Regions from separate parts of the Vibrio gigantis genome, predicted to be linked through region 3. Evidence: predicted binding sites of a transcription regulator. Region 3 holds the regulator's gene; each other region holds the start of a gene.

Region 1 (10,911 bases), 420 kb from region 3:
TGGATGAGGCTACTGGTCAATATTTCCTACATCTATTCGCGAAAGAGCAGGCCGACCTTAACTGGGAGAACTCGGTTGTACGCGAAGAAGTGAAAGACGTTATCAGTTTCTGGGCTGAGAAGGGCGTTGATGGTTTCCGCTTGGATGTAATCAACCTGATTTCGAAACAGCAAGATTTCCCTAATGATGATATCGGTGATGGTCGTCGTTTTTACACTGACGGCCCGCGTGTACACGAATATCTGAAAGAGATCAGCGAAGCGGTATTCCAGAAATACGGTAGCGTGACAGTAGGCGAGATGTCTTCAACAACACTGGAGCACTGTCAGCAGTACTCAAATATTGATAGCAGCGAGTTATCGATGGTGTTTAATTTCCATCACCTCAAGGTGGATTACACCAATGGTGAGAAGTGGACTAGTGCACCGTTTGATTTCTTACAGCTAAAATCGATCTTCAACCATTGGCAAACAGGTTTGAACGGCAAGGGTTGGGGCGCATTATTCTGGTGTAATCACGACCAACCAAGAGTCGTGAGCCGTTTAGGCGATGATCAGCAATATCGTGTTGAATCGGCCAAGATGCTGGCTGCGTCTGTCCACATGATGCAAGGCACGCCGTATATCTATCAAGGTGAAGAGATTGGCATGACCAACCCTGGTTACACCGAGATCAGCCAGTATCGTGATGTTGAGAGTACCAATATGTACGACATCATGGTGAACCGTGATGGTGTGGCGCATCAAGATATGATGGCGATTTTGGCGCAGAAATCTCGAGATAACTCTCGCACGCCGATGCAGTGGAATAGTGAAGCGAATGCCGGTTTTTCAAAATCACAGCCATGGCTAGATGTTGCGCATAACTACACTGAGATCAATGCTGAGCAAGCGCTAGAAGATAAAGACTCTGTTTTTTACTTCTACAAGAGCTTGATTGAACTTCGCAAAGAAGTGCCCGTGATTACTCATGGTAGTTATCAAGATTTGTTGCCTGAGCACCCATCGGTATTTGCGTATTCTCGCGAGACTGATAGTCAGTGCTTGCTGTGCATTAACAACTATTATGGTGAGGCGTGTCAGGTTGAGTTATCTAAAGAATTTGAACTGGATAAAGCGCAATTGTTATTAGGAAACTACCCTGATGAGCAGTCGCCAGTTTCTGCAAACACGGTAACCTTACGACCGTATGAAACAAGAATTCTCTTGATAGAGCAATAATACTCGTTCCCCTATGCGAGTATAAGCTTTGAGCCTGAAATCTAAGTGTCAGGCTCAAAGCTTTCCTTCCTATTCTCTAATGGAAGGCTTCGGTTGCTAGCCTTTGTTGACCGTAAATGAATCGAGAATCCACGTCGCTTCGCTCAGTTGGGTGCCATTCTTTTCATCCCAGTCCATCATTTTCACAACGCCAAAGCTTGGGTTGAACCATGTTTCAGCATTGCTTTGAAATTCAGCTGAATCATACCCATCACAAACAACGTTGTAAGTGTTTTCAACTTTCAGGTACGCCGTTTCAATTTTCTTGTCTTGAACAGTTACCGTTGAGCGCTGACCATTTTCGGAAACTTGTTGCTGCCAATGGAAATCACATCGTGTGTCTGACGGTCCTAAATCATTAATATCGCCTTCGTAGAAATCATCAAGCAAGGCCTCTAGTTGACCAGTAGTAACTTCAAACGAAAGCCCGACAGAACTACTGCTGTGACTAATATTGGGGCTTTTTTCTTTTACCGTACTGCCTGAAGATTTGAATACTGGGTTGGTCACCAAAAAGTCGACAGTCTCACCATTACTTAATTCTATATTGGAATCAACTGAGTTAACAAAGCCATCACTACCTTTGTAAAACAACTCACTGCCTGTTTCACCTTGTACTGTCATATCAGCGGCGTAGAAGTCGTTGATGCCGCTGTTTACCATGCTCTCTAACGTTGTTTTTAGCTTCTCCAATTCAACTACGCCTTCGGTCTTGTTAGAGATCGCCAATTTATCTAATTCCAACTGAATATTGGCCAACATCTGCTGTGAACTGATATCTCGGTATGCAAGATCCAGTGCTACGTTTTCTCCGCCATCTTCTGATATTAGGTAAGACAATAATGTGATGTTCTTTGGTGCAAACTGAGAGTTGTTGATCGGGTAATCGAACTGAGTTGTACCAGTAGAGCCAGATGAAGATGAGCCACCTCCGCCGCCACAGCCATAAAGAGCAAAGAGAGAAGTCGCAAGCAGCGTCATGGATTTTTTCATGTGAGCATTCCTAATATAGTTGGCCTAGAGCGGCCTGATGTTTTTAGGAATGCTATTGGTGAGAGAGTTAATAGGGCAAAAAATGAAGATACATAAGATCTTAATTTATATTTAAGCTTTTGTTTTTAAATGTTTTATGTTTGTTCATTCAGAAAGTTGATGACCGACATTCGTGCAATAGTTAAGCATTAGGTTTTCCCATTGCTTGATGATCAGTGGCTCCTTGATGCTCAATTTTAGATTTTTCCAAGGCTGGAGACAGGTCGATTTCGACTCAGGTTTGGATAAGCGAGCAAACAACTCTTCTGAAGGAACCACTCGCAATAACGCGACTAAGGATTCCATGTAGTTGAGGCGAAACTTATCCATGTCCCCTTGCTTGTAAGCTATATGGGAAATCATCATATAGACCAGTGCGTTCTCAATGGTCGAATTACCTGCCGTGTTGGTCAGAAATTCCTTCGCGGTTTGTAGATCTCTTAACTTAAAATGAATGATCCCAAGCCAGAGTTTGAGCTCGTCGGGAATCAACTTAAAGCGTGTTTGCACCAGGCTAGTGAAACTGTTCAGTCGCTGGTGGTCAGTCTCAAAGAGTGCCATTTGTCGTGCGATCAATGTTGAAGTCATCACGTTGAGTGGCACGCTATCAAGCTTCAGTGTTTCACCGTCAAGCAAGTTTCTGAGCTCTTTGTCATTGACAGACCATTCTGGTGATAGCGGAGCAGGCAAAGCGAAGTAATTTGCTAGTTCCCTATTTATCTCCATCAAGTCTTCACTGAGGTTATCTATCCCTATTGAATAGACACCGCGGAAAGCAAGCTTCCCTGAGCTTGGGTAAATAAGGCTGACTTTAGCCGCAAGGCGTTTATCTACTTCTTGATCCTTTAGCTGGATGTTAAGCAGGTAATCACTGGTGCGCATGTTCTTGGCGCCCGGAAAGAAGGGCGTGCTGTCTATTGGGTCTACGAAGTAACTTGGTGCATCTTGATTTGCTAAGTCGGTATAAGCGTATTCAATTTGTTGTTGAAGCAGTAGCGCTTTAACGGCTTTGCGATGCGTTCTCGCATTGTCTCCAATAGCATCGATACGGTTTAGCAGTAGCTCGACTTTGGGGATCAGTCTCTGTGTGCGTTCAAGCTCAGAGGCTTGGTTTGAAGAGTGCCAAAACATATAACCTAAAGTCGCGGTGCTTATCAGCAGCACAACAGAGAAGGACAGTAACAAAAGATTAAACGGTGATGTATTTGCATTCGCTTGAGGTTGTTCGGTGCTCTCAAGGGGAGCGGGCTCTGTGTTGACCAAACTTACAGAGTTTGGGTTAAGGAAGTACCCTTTGCGTGGGTAGGTGACCAAGATCTTAGTCGCATCACTTTCTGGTAGGTACTTCTGCAGCACAGAGCGCAGTGTACTGATCCTGTTGGTAAGTACATTCTTCGAGATGAAGTTACTTTGCCAAACCGACTCGATGATCTGCTCAGCTGCGAGCGGTTGACCCACGCTAGTCAGAAACAGTTCGAGTAATTCAATAGAACGAGGTTCTAGATCGATGACCTGCTCGTTGCAGCTTAAGACTCGTGTGTTGGGGTTGAATTCCAAGCCTTCAATATAAATAGAGGTTTGTTGGTCTTTGGCGCTAGAGAGGTAATCTTGCATAGAAAAGGCGACGGTTTATAAAACCTAAATACTAGCTGTTTTTGTTATTAAAAACAGCTAGTAATTCATAAGGTGATTGGTATTAAGACGCGTAATTCACCGAGTAGCGAGTTGGTTTGTGATTCATTGCCAATACGATGTTCAATACTGCGGTGCCTAAAACAGATACGGCAATCACCCAAGGCGATACAAAGAAGAACGATGCAAACAGAATACAGGCATCAATACCCATTTGGGTTTTGCCTACGGAGATACCGTAGCGGTCTTGGATAAACAAACACAATACGTTGAAACCACCCAGGCTTGAGCGGTGACGAAATAGGATTAGCATACCTAAGCCCATTAACAAGCCGCCAGCAACTGCACAGTAGATTTCGTTATGAACTTCTAGCGAGATAACTAAGTATAAATGGTCGGCAAACACAGACACTAAAGCACCAGAAATCGCACTGCTAATAGCAAAGCTACGGCCGAATCGTTTCCATGCCAATAAATAGAATGGACAGTTGGCAACAAAGTACAAAATACCAAAGGTTACAGGCAAGAATTGACTCAAAAGCAGAGCCAAGCCAGTAGTGCCACCAGTAAGCAGGTTCGCTGACTGTAAAAAGAAGACGCCTAACGCTACTAAAAATGTGCCAGTGAGGATTGCTACCCAATCTTCTTTACGTGAGTGTTTTTCCATCGTTTTTATAATTACCTAACCAATAAAGGCGTGCATAGTAGATAAAAACCTTAGCTTTCGGTAGCTTGAGGTGCAAAATTAAGGTAAACCTATGTAATCTGCGTTTTACAGGGTGTAAAGCGTAAAATTGACAGTAAGCGTCATCTTTGGTTGGATCAGCTTAATAACCATGATGAATCTTATTTGTGATTATGAAAAAACTGCATGATAAAATTGCAATTAGCTCTTTATGACCTAGCTCAAATTATGTAGAATGCGTCACATCAAAACGGTGACGGAAACGTTTGCTTTCGGTCGTTGTGTGGTTTTTTTGAAACTTTCAGTACAATCTGAGTCAGGAGATACAGATGCTTAAGCGTGACATGAACATTGCTGATTACGATGCGGACCTATTCGCAGCTATCCAAGAAGAAACTCTTCGTCAGGAAGAGCACATCGAACTTATCGCTTCAGAAAACTACACAAGCCCACGTGTAATGGAAGCTCAAGGTTCTCAGCTTACAAACAAATACGCTGAAGGCTACCCAGGCAAGCGTTACTACGGTGGTTGTGAGTACGTAGATAAAGTTGAAACTCTAGCAATCGAACGTGCATGTGAACTGTTTGGCGCTCAATACGCAAACGTACAACCTCACTCAGGTTCTCAAGCAAACAACGCTGTATACATGGCGCTACTGAATGCTGGTGATACCGTTTTAGGTATGAGCCTTGCACATGGTGGTCACCTAACTCACGGTTCTCCAGTAAACTTCTCAGGTAAGCTTTACAACATCATTCCTTACGGTATCGACGAAGCAGGTCAAATCGATTACGAAGAGATGGAAGCGCTAGCTATCGAGCACAAACCTAAGATGATCATCGGTGGTTTCTCAGCTTACTCTCAAGTTTGTGATTGGAAGCGCATGCGTGAAATTGCTGACAAAGTAGGTGCTTACTTCTTCGTAGATATGGCTCACGTTGCTGGTCTAATCGCTGCGGGCGTTTACCCGAACCCAGTTCCACACGCTCACGTTGTTACAACAACAACGCACAAGACGCTTGCGGGTCCTCGTGGTGGTCTTATCCTTTCTAACGAAGGCGAAGATCTTTACAAGAAGCTAAACTCAGCAGTATTCCCAGGTGGCCAAGGTGGCCCTCTAATGCACGTTATCGCGGGTAAAGCAGTAGCGTTCAAAGAAGCTCTAGAGCCAGAGTTCAAAGAATACCAAGCTCGTGTAGTGGCTAACGCAAAAGCAATGGTTGCTGAATTCCTAGCACGTGGTTACAACATCGTTTCAGGTTCTACAGAGAACCACCTGTTCCTAGTTGACCTAATCGACAAAGACATCACAGGTAAAGAAGCAGATGCGGCACTAGGTGCAGCGAACATCACTGTGAACAAGAACTCAGTACCAAACGACCCACGTAGCCCATTCGTTACTTCAGGTATCCGTATCGGTTCTCCTTCTATCACTCGTCGCGGTTTCTCAGAAGCAGACGCGAAAGAGCTAGCAGGTTGGATCTGTGACATCCTAGATAACATGGGTGATGAGTCTGTTATCGAAGCGACTAAAGCAAAAGTATTAGAGATCTGTAAGCGTCTACCTGTTTACGCTTAATTTTTCTGGCTCAAATAGCTTAATTTCTGTGTCAAAGGTGCTCATTTACATTCGTAAACTCCGCGCCTTTTCCTTGAACTAAAGCTATTTGACTGAAAAGTACGATTTGAAAGGCTCCTGTTGGGGGCCTTTTTGTTTTAGGGAAGGGTGTTGAAAACTCTACGCCTTTTCCTTGAACCAAAGTTATTTGATTGAAAAATACGGTTTGAAAGGCTCCTGTTGGGAGCCTTTTTTGTATCTGGTGGTCAGCAGAGTCTGAGGCACAAAAAGGCGGGTACTAAAAAAGGGCTGATATTTGCACATCAACCCTTGGTGATTTTCTTATGTTGGTTCTACTTTCTGATACTAAGCAGGGTGCCAGACTTACACTTGAATGAGTAATAATGGCGGCTCTCGTTAAATTTACCTAAGCCTTCGCCGTCACAGTAGTCAATATTGATATCACGCATTACTTCTAGCGTATCTTCGTTGTTTAAAGCGAATTTAGAGCCATCAGAACAGACAATTCGTACTCTTTCATCATGGCTTACCGAGTAAATATCGACTTCAGTGTTACACAGCTCAAAAGAGGCTTCACGAAAGTTGTCTTGCTGTGTATTTGAAGCGCAACCTGCCATCAGTGTTGCAGCAAAAACTGCCAAAAGTCCGAGTTTTTTCATTGTTAATCCTTCGGTGTCATCATATTGAGTGATGAGTTTTACGTATTATTTTAGTTAGACTATACAACAATATGCCTTGGTTCAAGGAGCGTTCGCTGACTCTAAGATATAAAAGTATAGATGTAGACAGATAATTTATAACTGGCTAACTACATGTTTATTTAATACGTATCACCAATAAAAAAGACCAACACTGAGGTTGGCCTTTCAAAATCAAGCTTGTTTTGATGGTTATCGAAACTGTTTGGCTTCTGGAAGATACTCAAAACCAGCAGACGCGAGCTTCGCGATCAATGCCGCTTTGTCGATTTCGTAGAAGTTGACCACTCGATCTAAATCACCGCCGAAGTCGTCACGAAGCTTCATGTTGACGATGCTCATCAACATCACTGGATCCATTTTTTCAAAGTTAGCGAGGTTCATATTAGTCCTCGAAATCTGAAATCAGTAAGTTAGCAGCGGCAAAGGCTGCACGTTCGCGAGCTTCTTTAGGAAGAGACTCATCGGCAGCAAGGTCATTCAATGTTTTTACTGCGCAGGTGATCGCTTTAGGGATATAGCCTTGGTCGCCACTGCCAATTTGAGAATACAGTTCACGAACCAAATCACAACAATCGTATACTTTCATTTTTATACCTAACCAAATGATAACTGATCTCAATATACACATAGAGATAAGCAAAAACAAAGTGGATCTGATCAAGTTCAGAGTTAGTTTGTCCTTGCTCAATATCTGACTTGGTTAGTTCGCTGCTTAGGCTTCTCTTTACTGATTTGTTTGGTATTTAACGATTAGCCAGAGACTTGTTGTTCAAGTTGATAGGTGACTTCATCAGCAAGGTTGAGTTGCTTCGCGAGCTCTTTTAGGTACGCCTTTTCCATGAAGTTCTGTTCGTCGGCCACAATTAAAGAGGCTAAGTAGATCTCACTCGCCTGTTGAGGTGACGTTGCCAGTTGAGCGATTTCGCTTGGGTCGAGTGGCTTGTGCAGTTCTTCAGATACCAATTTAGTCAGTTGATAATCAGCGCCTATATTCTCGACGGCTTGTTCTATCTTAGCCATCTCTTCTTCATCAACATGGCCATCAGCTTTAGACGCGGCTATCATCGATCGTAGAATCAGAACACTGTGGTTTGCATCATTTTCATCAAACTGAGCCTGTTCGACATTGGGAGTCTGCCCTTGTTTAGATTGGTAGTCGTTATAGACTTTATAAGCCAAAGCGCCCAGTGCTGCTGCGCCGCCAATCCCTGCCGCTTTCTTACCCATTTTCTTGGTCTTTTTAGAGCCCATTAACGCCCCTAACAGTCCACCACCAACAGCGCCAGCACCGAAGGCGCCGAGTGTACTTTTACTGCTACTCTTGCCATTACTGCTTTGAGAAAGGCCACTTAAACTAGAAGACCCTTGTGAAAGTTTCTGAGTACCTTGTTTAACGAGATCTGATTTAAGTGCTTGGTTCAGTAAGCTTTTGATATCCATCGATACCTCCAATGGTGAGCATGTCTAAAAAGTTGATGACATCAATATACGGACTGTTAGATGAACAGAGGATTAACTGACATTTCTTTACGTTAGGTGATTAATAGCAGGAACAAAAAAGGCTACCTAATGGCAGCCTTTCAATGTTTATCTAGTCAGTAATCGGATTACTAAGCTAGTTGAGCTTTAAGGTGCTCGATAACCGTGTCCATTGCGATAGCTTCTTTATCACCAGTGCGGCGGTTTTTGTATTCGAAGTTACCTTCGTCCATGCTGCGATCACCGATAACGATAGTGTGAGGAATACCCACTAGCTCGATATCTTTAAACATAACACCTGGACGTTCTTTACGGTCATCGAATAGAACTTCGATACCCATAGCTGTTAATTCAGCGTATAGCTTCTCAGCGGCTTCTTTAACGCGCTCAGATTTGTGCATGTTCATTGGTACGATAGCTACTTGGAACGGCGCTAGTGCGTCTGGCCAAGTGATACCGAATTTATCGTGGTTTTGCTCGATAGCAGATGCAACAACACGTGAAACACCGATACCGTAACAACCCATTTCTAGGATTACGCTCTTACCATCAGGGCCAAGCACGTTACAGTTCATTGCTTTAGAGTAAGTATTACCTAGTTGGAAGATGTGACCAACTTCGATACCACGCTTAAGTTGGATAGTACCTTGACCACATGGGCTAAGGTCGCCTTCAACTACGTTACGTAGGTCTTCAACTTGAGCAAGCTCTACGTCACGGCCCCAGTTAATACCGAAGTAGTGCTTACCGTCTACGTTTGCACCAGCGCCAAAGTCGCTCATTACAGCAACAGAGCGGTCAACGATGAATGGTAGCTCTAGGCCAACAGGGCCAAGTGAACCAGGACCTGCACCAACAAGTGCACGGATTTCTTCTTCAGAAGCCATCTCTAGTGGAGAAGCAACCTGTGGAAGGTTTTCTGCCTTCACTTCGTTAAGCTCGTGGTCACCACGGATGATTAGAGCGATGATATCTGCTTCTACTTCATCAGATGCTTTAACGAATAGAGTCTTAACGGTCTTCTCGATAGCTAGACCGTGTTGTTCTACAAGCTCAGCAATTGTTTTTGCGTTTGGCGTATCAACCAGTTCCATCTTTTGAGTTGGCGCTGCAACTTCTTCAGTAGGAGCTAGTGCTTCTGCTTTCTCGATATTTGCTGCGTAATCAGATTCAGAAGAGAATGCGATTAGGTCTTCGCCGCTTTCAGCAAGAACGTGGAACTCTTGAGAGCCGCTGCCGCCGATTGCGCCAGAGTCTGCCAATACTGGACGGTACTCAAGACCCATGCGGTCGAATGCTTTACAGTAAGCATCGTGCATCGCTTGGTAAGACTTTTCTAAGCCTTCTTTGTCGATATCAAAGCTGTATGCATCCATCATAGAGAATTCACGTGCACGCATTACACCAAAACGAGGGCGGCGCTCATCACGGAATTTAGTCTGGATTTGGTACAGGTTTAGAGGAAGCTGTTTGTAAGAGCTGATCTCGTTGCGTACTAGGCTCGTCACTACTTCTTCAGCTGTTGGGCTAAGAACGAACGGACGAGAGTGACGGTCTGTGAAACGAAGTAGCTCTGGACCCATCTTTTCAGAACGGCCAGTCTCTTCCCAAAGCTCAAACGGTTGAACTACGGGCATCAAGATTTCAACGGCACCTGCATTATCGATCTCTTGGCGAACGATATTTTCGACTTTACGCAGTACACGTAGACCAGTAGGTAGCCAAGTATATAAACCTGAAGCTAGCTTACGGATCATACCTGCACGTAGCATCAGCTGGTGGCTGATAACTTCTGCGTCGTTTGGAGTCTCTTTCAGAGTAGAAAGAAGGTAGTTACTGGTACGCATTCTATGGTATCCGTTTCATCATTGATAAAAGAAAACTTGCTGTCGTTCGTGACCACAGCAAATCTGATATAGCCGCATATAATATCAGCCTATTTGGGATCTCAAAAGCGTTCAATGTCAGTTACATTGATGAAAAGCGCCTCAACAACGAATTTCACGTTCAGATCGAACAAATTTACCGCATATTCCTTGTTGTCTGGCCTACCTTTCTTATAGGCAGGACGAGGATCTTGGCCTAATACTTCTTTGATCACCTGAATAATATGACGCGCTTGTGGGTGGCTTGCGAGCTTACTTTGTGCCTGTTGAGAAAAGTTAACTTCGAGTACCTTTGGCTCATCAGCGGCAAACCCTCCCAATGCATCAGGAATCGAATCGGAATAGGGAATATAAGGTTTGATGTCGATGATAGGCGTGCCGTCGACGAGATCAACACTGCCCAAATCCAACCAAGTTTGCCCCTTTTCTTGAGAGACACCTTTGAGCTCAACCGCAGACATGCCTATTCCATTCGGCCTAAAAGTGGCACGTGATGCGAACACACCTATGCGTTCATTTCCACCGAGTCGAGGTGGCCTTACTGTTGGTTTCCAGCCTGCTTCAAGGTTTTTGTCGAACAGAAATAGCAACCAAACATGGCTAAATTGCTCAATATCACGAACGGACTCAAGGCAGTTTGCTGCGTCAGTTAACCTA
Region 2 (10,911 bases), 540 kb from region 3:
GGATAGCATTCGCGTCTATCATTCTATCGTGCATCACCTTGATTGAGTCTCCAAATCGCAGTCCTTTTGAAGGCGTTAACAGGAACTCTTCTAGGTCGACAAATGCACATAGGCTCGCACACTCTCCTACTTCTAATACAATGAAATACCCTAAGCTATGCTCGTTATTCATTTGTACAATATCCCCTTCTTGAGGATATTCATGGCCAGTGCCTTGTGAGTCGAAGAACCAACTCTTAGGCTGTACAGGCTTATGGAAACGCTTTGCTGCCACACAATAGAGTGCCAGTTCAGCTTGACGAGGCTCAGACAGTTCTAAGCCAGAAATTTGTTCTTTGAAGGTTTGGTATGAAGATGCGTCATCAACGGTGAATTCATTATCTCTAAACGCGCAGTCCACCAGCTTATTACGGACCAGATTCGTTTTGAAAATCATATCCTCTCCGAGGTTTAGCATTAATGAACATTGCTGCTCATCGTAATACCAACTCCATGTATCGCTAGGTTTAAGCATCATTTCGTCTCACACTGTTGAACCATTCCATTAGGTAAAACGCAAAATTACCTTCAATTACAGTAATTTTACTGAGCAATAGGCAAAAAAAAAGAGGAAATGAATTCCTCTTTCTTATTGCTTTTCTCTACAACTCAGTGAGTTACAGTGTCTCTTTTATTAAGACGATGCCAGATTGTCGCTTTTCAGAAATAAAAGCGTCTTGCCGTTTAAAGATTTTTAACGATATCGCCTACAAGGCCTGGACCTTTGTAAATGAAACCAGAGTAAACTTGTACAAGCTTAGCGCCTGCCATCATTTTCTCTTTTGCAGCAACATACGAATCAACACCACCTACCCCGATGATCGGCAGTTGGTCACCAAGCTCTTGATAAAGTTTACGAACAACTTCAGTACTGCGAGATTGAACTGGACGTCCACTTAGGCCACCCGCTTCGTCGCAATGCTTCATGCCTTCAACGATTGAACGATCCAATGTAGTGTTTGTTGCGATCACACCATCGATCTTATTCTTGATCAATGATTCACAAATTTGACTGATTTCATCGTCACTTAGATCCGGAGCAATCTTAAGAGCAAGAGGAACATATTTACCATGCTTCTGTTCTAGTTCAGATTGTTTCGTTTTCAGTTCAGACAATAGATCGTCTAGTGCTTCGCCGTATTGAAGAGAACGAAGTCCTGGAGTGTTTGGTGAAGAGATGTTCACAGCAATGTAACCAGCGTATTGATATACCTTCTCCATACAGATCAAGTAATCTTCAGCGCCCTTTTCAATTGGTGTGTCTTTGTTTTTACCGATGTTGATGCCTAAGATGCCGTCGTAGTTCGACTTCTTAACATTCTCAACAAGGTTATCTACGCCTAGGTTGTTAAAGCCCATGCGGTTGATGATGCCTTCAGCTTCAACGAGACGGAACAAACGAGGTTTGTCGTTACCCGCTTGCGGACGTGGAGTAACAGTCCCTACTTCTACGAAACCAAAACCCATTGCGCCAAATGCATCGATACATTCGCCGTTTTTGTCTAGGCCAGCCGCAAGACCAACTGGGTTTTTAAAAGTAAGACCCATGCACTCTACAGGTCGGTGAGGTAATTGTTGGCGATACAAAAGATCAATAGGTGTGCCTGTGAAGCGTTTGAAATTTTGAATTGCAAGATCATGTGCCTTTTCGGCATCAAGTTGGAAAAAGCCAGTTCTGGCTAGACGGTAAAGCATTGTGCCTCCGATAGAAAAAAGCCCCGTGTAAACGGGGCGATATTATTTACTTATTTACCCAACTATTCAATCTATTACTGACTGTAAGGGTAAGATAATCGAGTTTGCTAACGAATGAGGTTCATTATTAAGCAAACGTTACCGTTTCAAGCTCAGATTATTCATTTGGAACATTCTCTATATCTCAGTCATCAACTTCAATTGCACAGTCGAACTTGTTCGAATAATGAATCGAGCAAAAGCTGTTTAGCCAAACGAAAAAGGCAGACCTAATGGCCTGCCCTTATAGTTTTTCGTTTCTATCTAACGATTAGTCTTTCGACATACAGTTTAGATTCAGTAGCATCAATTCACGTAACGCCACTGAGAACTTGGCAAACTCATGAACAGAACCCACTTTGAATTCGTTCAAGATGCTTTCCCAACGATGAAGAGAAACTGAGTTGCTTTCCATCCAGTCGTCCAATGCTTTAATAACATCTAAGTCTGAACCACAGCCGCAGTTAAGAACTTGGCCAGTTAACTGACGTTGCTGCCAATCCAGATCTTCTCTGAATGCAGCACGTGCCAGCGCTTGCCAGTTGTTGTCTACCGCTTGGCCATTGATTTGCTTCAAGAACCAGTGCAGAGACAAACGGTCGCCAAGGTTGAAATAAAGCTTAGACGCTTGCTGTACTGTTTTACCCGTTTCACGAGCCACTGTGGATATATCCAGTGCTGAGTACAAGCTAGACAAACGAGCCACTGAATTCGCCAGTTCTGCCGTTACACCCTGATCAATCCATACCTGAGCCATTGCTTGGTGCTCTTCTACTTCTGAAGCCACTAGGTTTTCATCCAGTTTCTCAGTAATAGCAACCACATCACCTTGGTAAAGTTCAATCAATGCATTCACTGATTGTTTACCAGTACGGTTTCTTAGCAACCAACGCGCTAGACGACGCAGCGTGCGGCGCACGTGGTAAAGCAACTCGTATTGAGCTTCAGAACTTGAGATATTATCCAGTTCACGAATGCTCTTAAGCACTTTGCCCAAGCCGTAGATCTCACGAGATGCCGCGTAAGCATTCGCAATATCAACAATGTTTGCGCCCGTCTCTTCTTGCAAACGAGTCACGAAGTTACAACCCATTTCGTTAACCATTTGGTTTGCAAGTGCGGTCGCAATGATCTCAGCACGCAGTGGATGGTTATCCATGTGTTGAGAATAGTTACGGCGTAACTCAGTTGGGAAGTACTGCATTAACTGTTGAGCATGGAATTCATCATTCGCAATATCATCACTCACAAGATCTTCTTTCAGTACCATTTTTCCGTAAGCGATCAATACTGATAGTTCTGGTCTTGTTAGCGCTTGGCCTAGCTTCTCACGTTCTAGAAGCGTTTCGTCATCTGGGATGTATTCCAAGCCACGATCCAAGTACCCTGCTTTCTCCATTGTGTGGATGAAGCGGATTTGCTCTTTCACTAAGCCGACACCTTGATGCTCAGTAACAGAGATAGACTCAGCTTGGCAGTAAGCATCATCGAGTACGATTTCGCCAACTTCGTCTTCCATCGACTCAAGCACTTGGTTACGTTGTTTAACTGTAAGATCGCCATTCGATACTAAGCCATTCAAGAAGATCTTAATGTTTACTTCGTTATCCGAACAGTCAACACCACCAACGTTATCAACGAAGTCCGTATTAACTCGACCGCCAGTAAGAGCGTATTCGATACGACCCAGTTGAGTCATACCTAAGTTACCGCCTTCACCAACTACCTTAGCTTTCAGGTCACGGCCATCGATACGTAGCACGTCATTTGCACGGTCACCTACATCAGTATGAGTCTCGTTTGAAGATTTAACGTAAGTACCGATACCGCCGTTCCAAAGTAGATCAACCTGCATAGACAAGATCGCTTTGATCAAATCATTCGGTGCCATTGATGCTTTCTTGGTACCCAGCATTTTCTGAATTTCAGGCGTTAGAGAAATAGACTTCGCTCGACGAGAGAAGATGCCACCACCTTGAGAAATCAAGTCTTTATTGTAATCTTCCCAGCTTGAGCGAGGCAGATTAAACAGACGATCACGTTCTACCCAGCTTGATGCTGAATCTGGATTCGGGTCAATGAAGATGTGCATGTGGTTAAATGCCGCTTGCATACGAATGTGCTTCGATAGCAGCATACCGTTACCAAACACGTCACCCGCCATATCACCTACACCGATCGCAGTGAAATCTGTCGTTTGGCAGTTGATGCCCATTTCACGGAAGTGACGCTTAACCGATTCCCAGCCACCTTTCGCGGTGATACCCATCGCTTTGTGGTCGTAACCGTTAGAGCCACCCGATGCAAATGCATCACCTAGCCAGAAGTTGTACTCGTCAGATACTGAGTTCGCTAGATCTGAGAATGTCGCGGTACCTTTATCAGCTGCAACAACCAAGTACGGATCATCTTCATCGTGACGAACAACGCTCTTAGGTGGGATAACCTCACCTTCGATGATGTTGTCTGATACATCTAGTAGTGCACGGATGAAGCGCTTGTAACAGCGTTGACCTTCCGCAAAAATCTCGTCACGGCCAGACATCATGTGTTGACGCTTACAAACGAAACCACCTTTAGCACCAACAGGAACAATCACGGTGTTCTTAACTTGTTGTGCTTTAACTAGGCCTAGAATCTCAGTACGGAAATCCTCTTGACGGTCTGACCAACGTAAACCACCACGAGCTACTTTACCGCCACGTAGGTGCACACCTTCTATGTCTGGTGCGTAAACGAAGATTTCAAACGCAGGAACCGGCGCTGGGATATCTGGAATCTCGCTTGGTCTCATTTTCAGAGCCAACCAAGGTTTAGACTGCTTGTTCTCGTCTACTTGGTAGTAGTTAGTACGAAGCGTTGCAGTGATCATTTCCATGTAGCGACGAATGATACGATCATCATCCAAGCTTTCTACATGATCCAATTGTTCAGTGATCTTCTTAATAAGATCTTGTTGGCCTTTCGCGCTGCCCTTCAGTTTCGGATCAAAACGCTTACCGAATAAGCTCACTAACCCTTTTGCTAAATCTGGGTAATGAGACAATGTGTCTTCAATGTATTGTTGACTGAATGGGAAACCCACTTGACGCATGTAACGAGCATAAGCGCGTAAGATTGAGATTTCACGGCCAGATAGACCTGCGCCCAACACCAAACGGTTGAAACCATCGCTGTCTAACTCACCCGCCCAAATTGCTGCAAAGGCTTGTTGGAAAAGATCACGAGCTTCACGAAGATCAATGGTCTTATCGCTCTTGTGCAGCATAGAGAAATCAAGGATCCAATATGTCACACCGTTGGTTTTACGCACTTCATATGGAGATTCACCGATAACGCGTAGGCCAAAGTTTTCAAGCATTGGCATCACATCAGAAAGGTGAATTGGCTCATCACTGTGGTAGAACAACTTCAAACGAACTGCTTTAGAATCTGCCGCTTCTTCTTGCGGACGGTAAAAAAGCATGCCCAGTTTGTTGTCTTCGCTCAGTGCTTCTAAACGCTCGATGTCCGCTACTGCAGAACCTGGCATCATGTCTTCTTTGTACGAACGTGGGAATGCACGCATGTACTCTTTCGACAATGGAAGCCCTTTGCTCTCACCGAAGTTTGCAATGATTGATTCAGACAGGCGGTCATCCCAAGTAGACGATACTTCCATTAAATTTTGCTCAATTGTTTTCACGTCCACATCCATGTTGTTGTTATCAACACGAACAATATAGTGCGTTCTCGCCAGTGGGCTTTCAGAGAAGTACGTTGTAAATTCAACCTCTTCTTCACAACCAAAGTACTGCTTCAAGATGCGTTGTGTTTGACGACGAAGTTCAGTGTTGTAACGATCTTTTGTTACGTAAACCATACAGCTGAAGAAACGGCCAAACGGGTCTTTGCGAACGAACAGACGCAGAAGATCACGATCTTGCATTTGAACTACGCCAGTACCCACTTCAAGTAACTCTTCTTCTCGAGCTTGAAGCAGTTCATCACGTGGGTAGTTTTCAAGAATATTGTGCAGAGCTTTGTAAGAGTACGAACCCTCACGGTAACCACTCGCATCTAAGATACGTTCTACTTTCTCGCGAACTAGAGGAATCGTTTCAACGGTTTGGTTATAAACGGCAGAAGTGTATAGACCAGTGAAGCGATGCTCACCAATTACCTTACCGTTCTTATCGAATTTCTTAATGCCGATGTAGTCGTTGTAAGCTGGGCGGTGAATGCGTGAAGCCGTGTTGCCCTTCGTTACGATAAGTACATACGGTTTCTTCGCTTCTAAACGTGCCGAGTCCGAAAACTCAGACAGCTTAACGTTGCGTACACGATCTGAATTCGCGAACAAACCAAGGCCTTGCTCCTTAGTCGGTTGCAGTTCAGTATCACCATTTACAGAGACAAGGTCGTATTCCTTGTAACCCATAAACGTAAAGTTGTGCTCGCCTAACCAACGAAGGAAAGCCAGAGTTTCATCGAAGCGTTGAGCATCTACCGGAATTGTCTCTTTTTGCTTTTCAACTTGGTTGGTGACTTCTTTCAGTCTTTCAACCATTTTTAGCCAGTCGTTAACAACAAGGCCAGTATCAGTAAAGATATCCAGCAGTTCTGTTTTAAGTGCTGTCATCTCTGCTTTGCTGCTAAGACGGTCAACCTCAATATGGAAAAGCGATTGGAACACACCTTCATCGTTACTCACACCGACAACACTTCCTGAGTCAGAACGAGAAATTTGAGTTGGGTTGTGAAGCATAAGGTGAGAAGAGAGATCGAGGCGAGTCAATGCCATTTTTACAGAATCAACGAGGAATGGGCTATCTGGTACCACTATCTCAACGATAGTGTGAGTAGACTGCCAACCTTGACGACTTACTGTCGGGTTAAAAACACGAACAGAAATTTCGTCGGCTTTCTTTTCATTGATGTGATGCCATAAGCTAACTACAGCACCGTATAAATCGGATTCGTTTCTCTGAGTTAGGTCGTCGTGAGAAACGTTACTAAACAAGTGTTGAGCAAGTTGAGTTACGAGAGGTCGATGAGCAAGGTCAAGTTTGTCTTGAATCAGCTTGTAAACTTTTTCAAGTAAAACTGGAACCACAGTTTCACGTGCGGTCATAGTCACACTCCACAATTAGAATTATATTTTATTATTAGGGGGATCACTTAATCTGGTGTTTGAATCGTGCCATTGAGCGCTTTTCTACTAACGAGTTAAGCAAAGGTAATGCATTCATTTATTGTAAAAGCATTATTGAGAAATAGTTAATTGTTTTGGAGGTGGTAAGAGGTGAAATGTTTGATTATGTGATTAAGATTCCTTTTAACTCACTAGGCACGCCAAGGTTTACAGAGCTTCCAACTTAATAAACTTATTTTTTTGGTCAGTTGTCAGTCTAAACTGCCCTCTAACCCCTATTTGTGTAAGAAATGGTCTGAACCGAGTTGCAGGTAACTGTAAACGTAATCCGGTTGTTGTTATCACTTGAACTTTACTTGCGGCACCAGAATAACTGGCCAAAAACTGCTGATATGAGATGTTAAGTTGGAAAATATAGTGATTCATACAATACCTGTATAAGTATACAGTACCAGTGTTTTTTGGCACTTAACGATGTCTAACGGTGAAACTGAGCTTGAAACTGCTCTAGCTTATCGAAAATTCGATGAACCAGAAACAAAAAATCAGTGGCAGATATTCTCTACCACTGATGACTTTTCTTTATAAGTAAACAGCTTATAAGTAAGCCGTTAACCTTGAGAAGGCATAACTTAAGCTTCTAGTGCTTTTGTTACTTTCTCAAATAGATCTTTTGCTAAGTTATCCATGCCTTTCAATGTCTCAAGTTCCTGCTTGATAAGCGCTTGGCGCTCATCATCGTACTTACGGAATTTAAGAAGTGGATCAATCAGACGTGAAGCTACTTGCGGGTTACTGCTGTTTAGCTCACGTAAGATCTCACCTGCAAACGCATACCCCTGACCAGATTTTTCATGGAACTGCACTGGGTTCATGTTTAAGAACGAACCTACTAAGTTACGTGTACGGTTTGGGTTCTTTAAGCTGAACGCTTGATGTGACATAGACTCTTTGATCACCTCAAGCGCATTTGAACTTGGGTTCGTACCTTGCAGAGCAAACCACTTATCCATCACAAGACCATCGTGTTTCCACTTGTCGCTGTAATCTGCCATCAGTGTTTCACGACATGCCAGTTGTGCGCTGTTTGCCGCGCCCATCGCTGCCATTGTGTCTGTCATGTTGTTTGCCTGCTGGTACATTGCAACAACCAATTCGTTACCCTGCTCTGTATGTGCTAAGTAACTTAGGCAAACTTTACGCAAAGTGCGCTTACCAATCGAATCGTGATCGATTGTGTATTCTGCTAGTGCATTGCTGTGGTAAACCGCGGCCAGTTCGTCTTCAAGTTCTGTTGCCAGTGTTACCTTCATTGAGTTCAGCACAGATGCAACAGCATCAATATCAACACGATCGTACCAACCTGATACTTCGTTGTGGCTTGGCAATGAAAGCATCTCTGCGATAAAGGCAGGCTCTAGCGAATCACTCAGTAGTACGCCACGGAATGCATCAACCACAGAATCAGAAAGTGCAAACGCTTCGCCTTGTTGAACTTTTTCAACATTGCTGCGGATGTATTTGGCCAATAGCATTTGACCTGCATCCCAACGAGAGAACTCATTGCGGGCGTTCACCATCAAGAAGATAAGTTCTTCATCTGAATAGTTGTACTCCAATTTCACTGGCGCAGAGAATTCACGAAGTAGTGATGGGATTGGTTGTTCAGAAACGTTTTCAAACACGAAAGTCTGTTCCGCTTCTTTCACATCTAATACGTTATGAACTGGCTTTCCGTTACATTGTAACTCAATGACATCACCCGAAGCGCTGTACAGCTCGATATCTAGAGGGATATGCAGAGCCTGCTTCTCAGTTTGCTCATGCGTTGGCGCTGTTACTTGGCGAGTTGTTAACGTGTATTGTTTCTTATCTGCATCGTAGTGACTTTCAACAGAAAGCGTCGGCGTACCAGACTGGCTGTACCATAAACGGAACTGAGACAAATCAACACCCGATGCGTCTTCCATTGCTGCGACGAAATCTTCACATGTTGCAGCCGTACCATCGTGACGTTCGAAGTACAGCTTCATTCCTTTTTGGAAACCATCTTCGCCTAACAGCGTGTGGATCATACGGATCACTTCACTGCCCTTTTCGTAAACTGTCAAAGTATAGAAATTATTCATTTCTATCACTTTTTCTGGACGAATTGGGTGAGACATTGGGCTAGCATCTTCTGCGAATTGTGGTCCGCGAATGATACGTACATTGTTGATACGGTTTACTGCGCGAGAACCAAGGTCAGACGAGAATTCTTGGTCACGGAATACGGTTAAGCCTTCTTTCAAGCTCAGCTGGAACCAATCGCGACAAGTCACTCGGTTACCTGTCCAGTTATGGAAATATTCATGACCGATTACTGCTTCAATACCTAGGTAATCTGTATCCGTTGCTGTTTGGTCGTTTGCTAAAACGAACTTCGAGTTGAATACGTTCAGGCCTTTGTTTTCCATCGCACCCATGTTGAAGAAATCAACGGCTACGATCATGTAGATATCTAGGTCGTATTCAAGATTGAAACGCTCTTCGTCCCACTTCATTGAGTTAATCAAAGAAACCATCGCGTGGTTAGCTCTGTCTAGGTTGCCTTTGTCGACAAAGATTTCTAGATCAACTTTGCGGCCTGATTGCGTAGTATAAGCATCACGGAGTACATCGAAATCACCGGCTACTAGTGCAAACAGATACGCTGGTTTTGGATGCGGGTCTTGCCACTTCACCCAATGACGACCATTTTCAGCTTCGCCTTCAGCTACACGGTTACCATTACTTAATAAGAATGGGTTTTCTGCTTTGTCTGCGATCACCGTTGTAGTGAATTTAGCCAATACATCCGGGCGATCCATGTAGTAAGTAATACGGCGGAAACCTTCGGCTTCACACTGAGTACAGAAAGCGCCGCCCGACTTGTACAAGCCTTCAAGTGCGCTGTTCCCTTCAGGGTTAACTTCAGTAACGATGGTTAGAGTAAATTCTTTTGGAAGGTCAGTTAGCGTAAGTTGCGTTTCGGACTGCTCGAACTTCGTCCATTCATTGCCTTCAACCAAAACAGAAACCAACTTCAAGCCTTCACCATCAAGTACTAATGTCGAGCTGTCTTTCTCCTGCTTAACACTAGAAACAGCCGTAACAATGGATGCAGAGTCGTACAAATCGAAAGTAAGATCGATTTCAGAAATAGTGTGAGATGGTGATTGATAATCTTTACGATACTTGGCTTGAGGTGTATGTGCCATGACGGGTTCCTTTTGATCGTTATACGTAATTATTTTTTAACTGTATATATCTAAAGGTTGAGCGCCAATAAAACAAGGGGAATATTAAAAAAAGGAGGCATTGTAAGAAAATGCCTCCATGTTTTGCTATTTTATCAATCAAATCAGACAGGAATGCCTAAGAAATGAACTGTGCACAATATTATTAACGAGTACGACTTTACTGCTAAAACTCACAATTATCGGATGCGATTAAGTACCGCAAACATGTCTCCCTCTTCACCTTGCAGCGTTAACACATCGCTGTTCAGTGTATATCGAGTACCGTGTTCACCGTTCTCATAAAGTAACACTAACTGGTCACCTTCGGTGTAATACACCCCGCGACGAATGACTTCACCGCCTTCTTCGTCTGATACTCGGAACATGAATATAAAGTCAGGTTGAAGAACCAAATCCATTTTTTGAATGTTACTCGCACGTAAATCGCTTCCAGACAGTTCTGCACTCGACCAGATACCCGCCAGTGCATTTGGCAAAGCCTTGGTGAACATAACACCGTTAAGGTTTAGCATGTTGTGATTGCTGCTGTACGCATAAACCTGAGGTTCTGAGGTATTCAAACCCAAAATGATCGTGTCTTCATTGGCGTTATACAAACCTTCCCAATGATCCACACTGTAATCTTTCTTTTGGATATCAATGGTGAATGAGTAGTTTGAGTCAAGAGTAAGCTTGATCGCTCTAAAGTTTTCAGTACCTTGCTCAGGATCTGGATTCATCAAA
Region 3 (10,911 bases):
CTCATTTTATCTGGCTATGGCGGAGCTACTGAAGTCAGTAATGCAAGAATGATGGCCAAGGTTGCGCTAGCTCTTGGCGTTGCAAAACCAGACATCATTTTACTTGAAACAGCAAAAGACACTTGGGAAGAAGCTCGTCAAGCTGCAGCATTTGTTAAAAACAAAAGGATGGTGTTGGTGACATCTGCGAGCCATATGACTCGCGCACTCAATGAATTCCATGCTGCAGGCATGAAACCATTACCAGCTCCAACCAACTACCTCGCTCAGAAAGGGGTTTTGCAACCTTGGAATAAATACATGCCTAAAGCAGCCTATCTTGAACAGACTGAGCGTTATTGGCACGAAACCATGGGATTGGTCTGGCAAAGCCTACGCGACTGGCTAGACACCAGTAACGATATTTCGGAAGAACCAGTTGTTGTTACTGAGCCTTCGATCTTGATAGAGACAGACGGTGAAGTTTCTGCGGCTCAGTAAACTCAACCTAATATTTCTCTTTGCCTTATGTTTAACTCAGCCTATTGGCAGGTGGAATCGCAAAACAATTCGTAGGCTGTCAGTTCAATAACGACAACCGAGAAGCAATAAAAAAGCCGAGACATCAATGATGTCTCGGCTTTTTCGTTCACATGTCGTTGCTGACTAAAGGTTCACGAAGAACATTAGTCACCAGCGAACATGTAACCTTCACCATGAACCGTCACAAAGATTTGTGGGTTCTTAGGGTCAAATTCCATTTTTGCACGCATGCGACGGATAAGTACGTCGATGGTACGGTCATTAGGTGCGTCTACTCGGTGGCTGATCATATTCAGAATACGTTCGCGGCTTAATACTTGGTTAGGGTAAGAAGACAAAGCCACTAGCAGTTCGTATTCTGCTTTAGTCAGTTTCACCGGTTCGCCGTTTTTGCTTAACGCGCGACGAGGGATATCAAATGTCCACTCACCAAAACGAACCACAGACTCATCTAATGTTTCTTCTACTGCGCCCGCTGCTGTTTTACGAGCGGCAGAGATGCGCCAAAGTAGGTTTTTAACTCGAACCAATAACTCGCGAAGTTCGAAGGGTTTAGTAACGTAATCGTCAGCGCCCATTTCAAGGCCAACGATTTTGTCGATGCTATCCGTGCGTCCAGTAACTAAAATAATTCCAATGTCTGATTGACTGCGTAATTCGCGAGTTAGCATCAATCCATCTTCGCCTGGTAAGTTGATGTCTAGCATAATGAGGTCAACGTTGTTTTCTTCTAACACGTTTCTCATTTGAGCACCGCTTTCTGCTTCGCTCACTGTGTAACCTTCGTTCTGGAAGTACCCAACCAGTTTACTGCGGGTTACCACATCATCTTCTACGACTAATACGTGATAGCTCATCTACACCACTTTTCTTATTTAATAGTTTCAGTGACCATTCTATTCATAACTCGTAACAATTCTAGTGGTACACGAGATAAAAGCCAGAAAGATGAATCTTTTTTGATACAAGACAATCTTAAACCTTGCTATTTATCGTCCATCGCAATTCAATATAGGCATTACTACTAACGAGTAACTTTGCTTTTCGCAAATAACCTTGTTATTCAGCCTTGGTGTGCTTCTACACAAGTAACTTCAAGATACATATAAGTAACACCGCAAGACTAAATCAGGATCTAAGAAATGAAAGATACGAAAGCATTCAACGAGCAAAGAGCAGAAATATACTGGTGGCTATCAAGCTTATTCGCTAAAGAGCTCACTCAAGAAGAACTCGATCACTACCACTCTGTTGAAATTCGTTCTTTCCTAACTGGTTTAGGCGAAAATCAAACACTAAAACCATCGATAGATAAGTTAGTAGATGCGCTTAACCGTCTACAAACACGTGAAGATGCTCAGCTAGAGCTGTCTGCAGACTTTTGCGATCTTTTCTTAAAGACAGATAAACACGGCGCTCTTCCTTACGCTTCGATGTATATCGGCGAAACTGGCCTTTTGAACGATAAACCAGCAAAAGATATGGAAGAGATCATGGCTAAACACAACTTAGTGGTGAACCAAGACCTAAAAGAGCCAGCAGACCACATCGCTATCGAACTCGATTTCCTTGGCAACCTGATCATCCGTTCTAACGAAACTGAACTTGAAGAAGAACTAGAGAAATCGTTCGCCATTCAACAGCAGTTTATTGAACAGCAGCTGCTTACTTGGGTACCAAAGTTCAATGTAAAATGTCATGACATTGATGAATTCGGTTTCTACGCTTCAGTCTCATCTTTGCTACTCGCATTCTGTCAATTAGACACTCAATATTTAGCTGGTGAATAGCTTATTGGATGACTAGGTAAATAAATTCAGTAGAATGTGACAATTCACCCGGATTTCTGGGTGAATTTTATTGCGAGTAATTTCTAGTCAGTCTAAAATTGTGACCGCAAACGATAAAATATGAAACATTCACGAAATGCTATGCTTATTAAAGTTCAGAGCATTTCGGTGTTAAGACAAGCCGCTCAATAGCGGTTTTTTGTTTTTTAGCACTTTAGTACCCAAAGAGCCCTACAAATTTAAGCTCTTAGTTAGGTAGCTTAACGGCTACTTTATTCCGTACTTTGGGAAAGTAGCTTCTAATAGGATAAAACCATGGCCACTATAAAAGATGTCGCTCGCTTAGCCGGCGTATCAACAACAACCGTTTCTCACGTAATCAATAAAACTCGCTTTGTTGCAGAAGCAACTCAAGAAAAAGTAAACAAAGCGGTAGATGAACTGAACTATGCACCAAGTGCTGTTGCTCGTAGCTTGAAGTGCAATACAACACGCACTATAGGTATGCTAGTGACTCAATCAACTAACCTATTCTTCTCTGAAGTTATCGATGGTGTTGAGAGTTACTGCTACCGTCAAGGTTACACTTTGATCCTGTGTAATACGGGCGGCATCTATGAAAAGCAACGTGACTACATTCGAATGCTTGCAGAGAAACGTGTAGATGGCATTTTAGTTATGTGTTCTGACCTAACTGAAGAACTAAGAGAGATGTTAGACCGTCATGCTGACATCCCTAAAGTTATCATGGACTGGGGACCAGAGAGTTCTCAAGCTGATAAGATCATCGATAACTCTGAAGAAGGTGGCTACCTAGCGACCAAATACCTTATTGAACGAGGTCACTCTAAGATTGCATGTTTAAGTGGCCACTTAGACAAAGCAGCATGTGTTGAACGTATTGCCGGTTACAAGCGCGCACTCAACGAAGCTAAGATTTCTGCCGATGAAAATATGATCATCGAAGGCAACTTCGAGTGTGATACGGCAGTTCTTGCTGCAGAACAAATCGTTGAGATAGAAGATCGTCCAACGGCGGTATTCTGCTTTAACGATACAATGGCTCTCGGCCTAATGAGCCGCTTGCAAGAAAAAGGCATTCGCATTCCTGAAGATATCTCGGTGATCGGTTACGACAATATCGAACTGGCTGAATACTTCTCCCCGCCGTTAACCACCGTTCACCAACCAAAGCGTCGTGTTGGCAAGAATGCATTCGAAATTCTATTAGAGCGCATAAAAGACAAAGATCACGAAAAACGTGTCTTCGAAATGCACCCTGAAATTGTTGAACGAAGTACAGTTAAAACGTTAAATTAATTGACAATTTGAGTTTAATTTCATCAAGCGCACCTTTAGGTGCGCTTTTTTTATCAGCAACCATAATGAACCCAGATGCACAACAGAAAGATCATTAATTGAAGCAACATCACATTTTGAAATATCAACTGTGAGCTTCATTCAACAAAAACTTTATTCTATTTAATCAGTCACGCACAGGGCAAACCACTCGAAAGAGTGAGACGCAAAGCTTCCGGCCTAAACCACTTGTTGGTATGGTAGCGGGGTTACCGATGGCAAAATGCAGTAACTACTAATAATTTAGTAATTTACGGCTTATTGACAATTTAATTGCAACATTTTGCTAATCTCTCGGACCTGCTTATTTGGTGGCGTAGTTCAAATACACCGAGATAAATAACATGGATAAACCGATACTAAAGGACTCGATGAAGTTATTTGAGTCCCTAGGAAAAATAAAATCACGCTCAATGTTTGGTGGCTTCGGTCTTTTTGCTGATGACACTATGTTTGCTCTGGTTGTAAATGACCAGTTGCACATACGAGCAGACAAATGCACAACGAAGCAATTCGAACAACAAGGGTTTCAACCGTACGTCTACAAAAAACGTGGTTTCCCTGTCGTTACTAAATATTTCGCTTTACCTGAAGGCCTGTGGCAAGACCAAGAGAAAATCTTGGAACTCGCAACGACGTCTCTGGGTTTTGCTAAAGAAGAAAAAGCTGAACAGTCTTCTGCTAAGCCAACCCGACTCAAAGATCTACCAAATCTTCGACTCGCCACTGAGCGTATGTTGAAAAAAGCAGGAATCGATTCCGTAGAACGTTTATATGAATCTGGCTCTGTAAACGCCTTTAACGCCATCAAGGAATCGCATGCGTCCTCTGTCAGTATTGAACTACTGTGGGCGCTAGAAGGTGCAATCAATGGAACACATTGGTCTGTCATACCGCAGCAGCGTCGCGAAGAGCTTATCAATCGCGTCAATTAACATTGTCAGTGCAAACTATATACATAACTAAGCCGCATTCACTGCGGCTTTTTTTATATCTGGTGAAAGTTAATCTATGCTTTGCCTGTCTATCTATACTAATGGTATGCATTGAAAATTTGAGGAAGTATCAATGAGTAAGAAAATGATATTGGGTATTGTATTGGTCATAACGATCGTTTTATTAGGCATTAACTTTGGCCAATACCTCACACTGGAAAATGCCAAAGCACAGCAAGCGGTGCTAAATGACTATATTGGAAGTAACTTTATTGTAGCGGCAGCGACTTACTTCATTGCGTATGTATTGATCACCGCCTTTTCCATTCCTGGGGCAGCAGTTGTTACACTTCTTGGTGCTGCATTGTTTGGCTTCTGGAATAGCTTACTTTTGGTCTCTTTCGCCAGTGCGATCGGTGCAACTCTTGCCTTTTTGAGTAGCCGTTACCTGTTACGTGACTGGATTCAAACCAAATTTGGTGACAAATTAGCGACGATTAATAAGGGTGTTGAAAAAGACGGAGCATTTTATTTATTTTCTCTACGTCTGATTCCTGTATTTCCGTTTTTCCTTATCAACCTGTTGATGGGTCTAACACCGATGTCGGTGAGTCGTTACTACATTACGAGTCAAATCGGGATGTTGCCGGGGACTGCGGTTTTCTTGAACGCTGGTACTCAGCTCGCAGAAATTGATTCACTTTCGGGCATCGTCTCCCCTTCAGTACTATTGTCATTTGCGTTATTGGGGATATTCCCAATTGTTGCTAAATGGTTGATGAATAAGTTTCGCTCAACACCCGTAGCTGAATAACGCATATAGTCGAATAAGGTTCTATTTCAATGAAAATCTTCAGTGCATCGAATCCGACAGAAGCTCATATCATCTGTGGATTGTTAGAAAGTGAGAATATTGCCTGTGAAGTCCGTGGTGAGGGGTTGTTCGGTTTGAAAGGGGAAATCCCATTCACGGAAGAAACTGACCCTTACGTGTGGTTATATGAGCCAGAATTGGCCAGTAAAGCTCGCACGATCGTTAATGACTACCAAAAACAACAAGATTCGATCATCTATGAAGAGTGGCGTTGCGGTGAGTGTCATGAAGTCAACGAGGCGCAATTCGGTTCTTGTTGGCAGTGCGGAGCTAACTCTCCTGAATAAGTGGACTTAATGAAGCCTTAACCGCTTCACCTGATACCTCCTCTAAACAAAAACGGGAAGCTAACAATAGCTTCCCGTTTTTATTTCAATTCTGTTCAGATCACTGACTTAAAAATCATTGAATTTGCTTTTGGATAAACTCGATAGAGTGCTGATTAAATTCTTCAGGATTTTCGACATTACATACATGCCCACAGTTAGCTATTTCAACTAACTCGCTCGACTCGTGCGCTTCGACCATCTCTTTAACAGGTTTGATGAACATGTAATCTCGCTCCCCCATCAAATACAAAGTCGGAATCGGCAGCTCTCTGTCTTTGAAATACTTCATCAATGGGTTCACATCAGCCGTTAGGATAAACCAGCGTTTAAATTCTTTCTGGCACAATTTTTTGGCTTCACGGATAAACAGGTGGCGTGATTCTTTCTGACTCTTTTGCGGCATCACAACATAAGCAAAAAGGCTGTATAACCACATGTAAGGGATGATGTGCTTGCTAAGGTTACCCAACTTGATTAAGACTTGAGAGCGAGTGTTAAGTTTAGTAACGGCCCCCCCCAAGACCATTGAGCGTACACGGCCAGCAGCAAGCTCCGCGACATTTCGAACAATAATAGTGCCTAAAGACATGCCGACGAAATGTGCAGAACGGATTTTGAGGTGATCTAATACTTTAAGAATATCAAGCGTCACCGATTTGAACGTATAACGATTCGAAATCAGTTCTTTAAGTATGTTGTCTGATTTACCATGCCCTCTCAAGTCAATGAGCAGCAAGTTGAAATGCTGTTTATACGCTTTGATCTGCTTGAACCAGATGGAGGAGCTACCTCCTGCGCCATGCACAAATACAACCCACTCATCGCTCGTAGGGTGAGTAAATGTTTTATGAAATAGTAAACTCTCAGACATACCTATCGCTTTAATTATTAGAATGGAGCTATGCCTCATCACGAGGCAATGACTAAGGATATCACGCTATTAAGAACTTTAAGTGATAATAGTGTCAAACCTATCATTAATCATATGAATATCTACCTCACCTGTTCTACCTGACTAAAATGAGTTTGCAAGCTTTGTCTTCGTAAACGTGATGTGCTCTGACCAGAAAACAAAAAGGCACTCTACAATGAGAGCGCCTTAATTTACCACATGCTGTTATTGTGTTCCGGCTAGTTTTAAAACTGAATCAATAAGTTAAAGTGCTGAATGGTACATAGCGAGATATTCTTTAGCCGCGTCTTCCCAACTAAAGTCTTGCTGCATCGCGTAAAGCTGAACACGCTTAATTTCAGAAGGGTTTTGCGCGTAAAGCAACAATGAACGATGCAATACGGCCAGTAACGCTTGCGGTGTTGGCTCTTCAAAAGCAAAACCAGTCGCAAAGTCAGGATCCTGATCGTAATCATTCACACTGTCTTTTAAACCTCCAACAGAACGAACAATCGGTAAAGTACCGTAAGCCATGCTGTAGATTTGGTTTAAACCACAAGGCTCAAATTCCGAAGGCATCAAGAAGAAATCGGAGCCCGCTTCAACCAAGTGCGCAAGTTCATTATTGTACGCTTCTACGAACGAGAACTTGTCTGAGTGAAGTGCTGATAGCTCTTTCAATTGACTCGCCAAAACCGGATCGCCAGTACCGACAATCACAATCTGAAGGTCGTTTTTCAAGAACTGCTCGATGATAGGCAGTAAGTAGTGAACACCTTTCTGATTCGTTAAACGACAAACCATGCCATAAACTGCGCAATCAGCAACGGGTAAACCAACGTCTTGTTGCAGCTTTTGCTTACAAGCTGATTTTCCGCGAGCCATGCTGTGCTTCGTTGCTTTGTATTTACGAGGTAGGAAAGCATCCGTTTCTGGATTCCAAGCACCGTAATCACAACCATTCAAAATGCCAAAAAGATCAGCCGATCTGTATTGGAATTCTGCCGCCATACCGTGGCTACCTAATTCCGTTTTCAACTCTTCTGCATAAGTAGGACTTACTGCGTTCACCTTATCCGCGCACAGCACCCCAGCTTTTAGCATAGTCACATGGGTATCACTGACGGCCGCCTCCGGAACATTACGACTGTGCATTTCAGGAAGGAATTGCAGTTCATCATATGCGAACACACCTTTGAAAACTGCATTGTGAATCGAGATTACACTGCGCGTATTTTCAAAGAAGTCGTGTTGTTGATAACGCGATTTAAGCAAGAAAGGAACGAAACCAGTATGCCAGTCATTTACATGAACGATATCTGGTTGAAAACCAAGCTTAGGAAGCATATCAAGACAGGCTGCACTGAAGAACGCGAAGCGCTCTCCGTTATCGGCATAAGCTTGATTGTTTTCTGCGTACATTTCTGGTCGGTCGAAATACTTAGCACATTCAATACCAAACACTTGAATGCCTTCTACATTCAGTTTTTTAACTTGGTAAGCCGTATGAGGCCAATGATCGAGTTCAGTCGATAAAATAACTTCTGCTGAATCAATGTTTGGAATGTTTCTATATGCGGGGATAGTCACTCGAACGTCCTGTTCGAGTGTTTGCAACGCTTTCGGCAGTGCCTTGGCTACATCAGCCAAGCCACCACTTTTAATCAAGCCTTCAACTTCAGACGCTACAAAAAGTACCGAGAGAGTCTTAGTAACCAACTCGTGCTCCTTTAGAAATCACTACTACGCCATCATCAGATACGTGGTAATGCTTTTTATCTTCTGTCAGGTTTACACCAATTTGAGTGCCTGGTGCAATATCTGCATCTTTATCAATAATAACACGACGTAGTATACAACCTTCGCCAACCTTCACATCACCGAGTAAGATACTCTCACTGATATCACACGCTGATGCGATATTGCTTCGGAAGCCCAGTACACTCTTTTCAATACGCGAACCACGTACATAACTACCGCTACACACAAGGCTATCAATGATCTGAATTCGCCCATTTGCCGAATCAGTAAACGTAGCTGGTGGTAGTGGTGGGTAATATGTGTGTAGAGGCCATTTACGGTTGTATAGCGAGAATGGCGCATCTTTCTTAAGAAGATCCATGTGTGCTTGCCAGTACGCGTCAATCGTACCTACATCGCGCCAGTAAACTTCTTCTTTTTCACCGGTAATACGGTTAGTGCTGAAATCATAAACAAACACATCACCACGTGGGAACATATTTGGAATAATGTCTTTGCCGAAATCGTGTGTCGAACCTTCTCTATCAGCATCTTCCGTTAGTTCAGCAAAAAGCTCTTTAGCTTCGAACACGTAATTGCCCATTGAAACGAGCGCTGATTCTGGATCGCCCGGTATCGACTTCGGATTTGCAGGTTTCTCTTCAAAGCCAATCATACGACCGTCAGCATCAACCTCGATAACACCGAATTCTGATGCTTCAGCAAGAGGCATGCGCAGTGCAGAAACTGTTAGCGCTGCTTTCTTCTCTTTATGGAAATCAAGCATCTGTTTTATATCCATTTTATAGATATGGTCAGAACCGAAAATACATACTTGATCAGGTTCTTCTAACTCCATAAAGCCCATGTTTTGGTAGATAGCATCTGCTGTGCCTTCGTACCAACGCTTTCCTTTACGCATTTGCGCAGGAATTGGGTCGATAAAACGGTCTGTTATACCACTGATATTCCAACCTTTTTTCATATGGTGGAACAGTGACTGTGACTTAAATTGTGTTAATACGTAGATCTTCATTAGATCTGCATTAACGAAGTTGTTCAAAGCGAAATCAATTAAGCGGTAACTACCACCGAAAGGAACCGAGGGTTTGCTGCGAGATTCAGTTAAAGGTCTTAAGCGAGAGCCTTCACCACCAGCAAGAATCATTCCCAATACACCAGCCATTTTATTCTCCATATATCTATAGCTTGTCGATGTCAGTACTCGTAGAGGTATCTTCCTCCGGGGGATGAGCACTAACACTTATTTCGGTATTTAGCGAATATCCATTCACATACAGTGACAATATCCTAAGCCAAACGTTGTTATGTGTGCACTATTCTTTGCACTTGGTTTTATATACGTTATCGACTTTTCGGTCGAATTCAATTTTTAATACGCCATTCTGTGGTAAGTCAGCTGATTGCTTTCCTAAGACTTAAAGCAGCTCACATTACACCGTCTAGACGAAACATTACATTAACACCCGACACACATCAGGTATACAACTAAACACTGATCTTTGAGTTACAATATTTTAATTAAGTTACATTCTCGTTAAAGTTGCATAAGAAGATGTGATTAATTTCCACCATTTATTTTCCGGTATGAATTTAATATATTCTCGCAGGCGAAACACCGAATCAACAAGTTGCATAATTACTCATATTTAGATCAAAAAAAAGCAGCCATTAGGCTGCTTTTTCATCAATAACGTTCAGTTACTTCTCTTTAGGCTTTTTACGCTTATCCGTAACTTCCCACTTACCGTCAATGTACAACGCAGTCCAACCGGATGGTTTTCCATCAACTTCAGTACGAACGTAGTTTTCTTTAGTCTTACGGCTAAAACGAACCACTGTCGGCTTACCATCAGGGTCAGCAACCGGCGCTGACGTTAGGTACTGGAACTTAGGTGAGATACGATCTTTAAAACGAACCAACTCTTCCACCAATGGTGCACGTGTTTCACGTGATTTAGGGAAGTTGCTAGCAGCCATAAATAGGCCAGACGCACCATCACGAAGAACAAAGTACGCGTCTGAGTTTTCACACGGAAGTTCAGGGAAATGCACTGGATCTTCTTTAGGTGGCGCTACTTCGCCATTTTTCAGAATCTTACGAGTGTTCTTACAATCTTCACTCGTACAGTCCATGTATTTACCGAAACGGCCATTCTTCAGAACCATATCTGAACCACATTTGTCACACTCAACAAGCGGTCCATCATAGCCTTTTACTTTGAATTCGCCGTGTTCAACCACGTAACCTTCACAGTTCGGGTTGTTACCACATACGTGCATCTTACGCTTATCATCAATCAGATAAGCATCCATTGCCGTTTCACAGATAGGACAACGCTTTTTAGCTCGAAGTGCTGCGGTTTCAACGTCTTCTTCTAAAACGTTGATAATGCCTTCTTCATCACCAAGGTTGATTGTTGTCTTACAACGCTCTTTTGGTGGAAGT

What was found. The regulator PurR, encoded in region 3, represses purine synthesis genes. The targets are predictions, from matches to a motif close to TNANGNAAACGTTTNCNTNA.
Region 1: the regulator PurR is predicted to act here: its motif matches at 4,863-4,882, upstream of glyA (serine hydroxymethyltransferase).
Region 2: the regulator PurR is predicted to act here: its motif matches at 1,862-1,881, upstream of pyrD (quinone-dependent dihydroorotate dehydrogenase).

What each region holds. Positions count from the first base shown of each region.
Region 1 is NZ_AP025492.1:2,767,391-2,778,301, reverse strand. Features, by position in the region: gene treC (alpha,alpha-phosphotrehalase) at 1-1,220, shown strand, start outside; gene OCV56_RS12300 (hypothetical protein) at 1,317-2,252, opposite strand; gene OCV56_RS12295 (winged helix-turn-helix domain-containing protein) at 2,397-3,905, opposite strand; gene OCV56_RS12290 (YitT family protein) at 3,988-4,590, opposite strand; gene glyA (serine hydroxymethyltransferase) at 4,938-6,188, shown strand; gene OCV56_RS12280 (hypothetical protein) at 6,521-6,847, opposite strand; gene OCV56_RS12275 (DUF4250 domain-containing protein) at 7,079-7,270, opposite strand; gene OCV56_RS12270 (YaeP family protein) at 7,272-7,475, opposite strand; gene OCV56_RS12265 (tellurite resistance TerB family protein) at 7,640-8,329, opposite strand; gene OCV56_RS12260 (proline--tRNA ligase) at 8,500-10,215, opposite strand; gene tsaA (tRNA (N6-threonylcarbamoyladenosine(37)-N6)-methyltransferase TrmO) at 10,317-10,911, opposite strand, start outside.
Region 2 is NZ_AP025492.1:1,800,795-1,811,705, forward strand. Features, by position in the region: gene OCV56_RS08240 (cell division protein ZapC) at 1-517, opposite strand, end outside; gene pyrD (quinone-dependent dihydroorotate dehydrogenase) at 724-1,734, opposite strand; gene OCV56_RS08250 (NAD-glutamate dehydrogenase) at 2,045-6,886, opposite strand; gene OCV56_RS08255 (DUF2835 domain-containing protein) at 7,115-7,333, opposite strand; gene pepN (aminopeptidase N) at 7,540-10,146, opposite strand; gene OCV56_RS08265 (hypothetical protein) at 10,365-10,911, opposite strand, start outside.
Region 3 is NZ_AP025492.1:2,343,135-2,354,045, forward strand. Features, by position in the region: gene elyC (envelope biogenesis factor ElyC) at 1-480, shown strand, start outside; gene torR (two-component system response regulator TorR) at 666-1,379, opposite strand; gene torD (molecular chaperone TorD) at 1,665-2,312, shown strand; gene purR (HTH-type transcriptional repressor PurR) at 2,628-3,632, shown strand; cyclic di-GMP riboswitch class I at 3,803-3,888, shown strand; gene OCV56_RS10290 (TfoX/Sxy family DNA transformation protein) at 4,016-4,606, shown strand; gene OCV56_RS10295 (TVP38/TMEM64 family protein) at 4,740-5,420, shown strand; gene OCV56_RS10300 (putative signal transducing protein) at 5,450-5,767, shown strand; gene OCV56_RS10305 (alpha/beta fold hydrolase) at 5,883-6,680, opposite strand; gene glgA (glycogen synthase GlgA) at 6,966-8,420, opposite strand; gene glgC (glucose-1-phosphate adenylyltransferase) at 8,410-9,627, opposite strand; gene topA (type I DNA topoisomerase) at 10,164-10,911, opposite strand, start outside.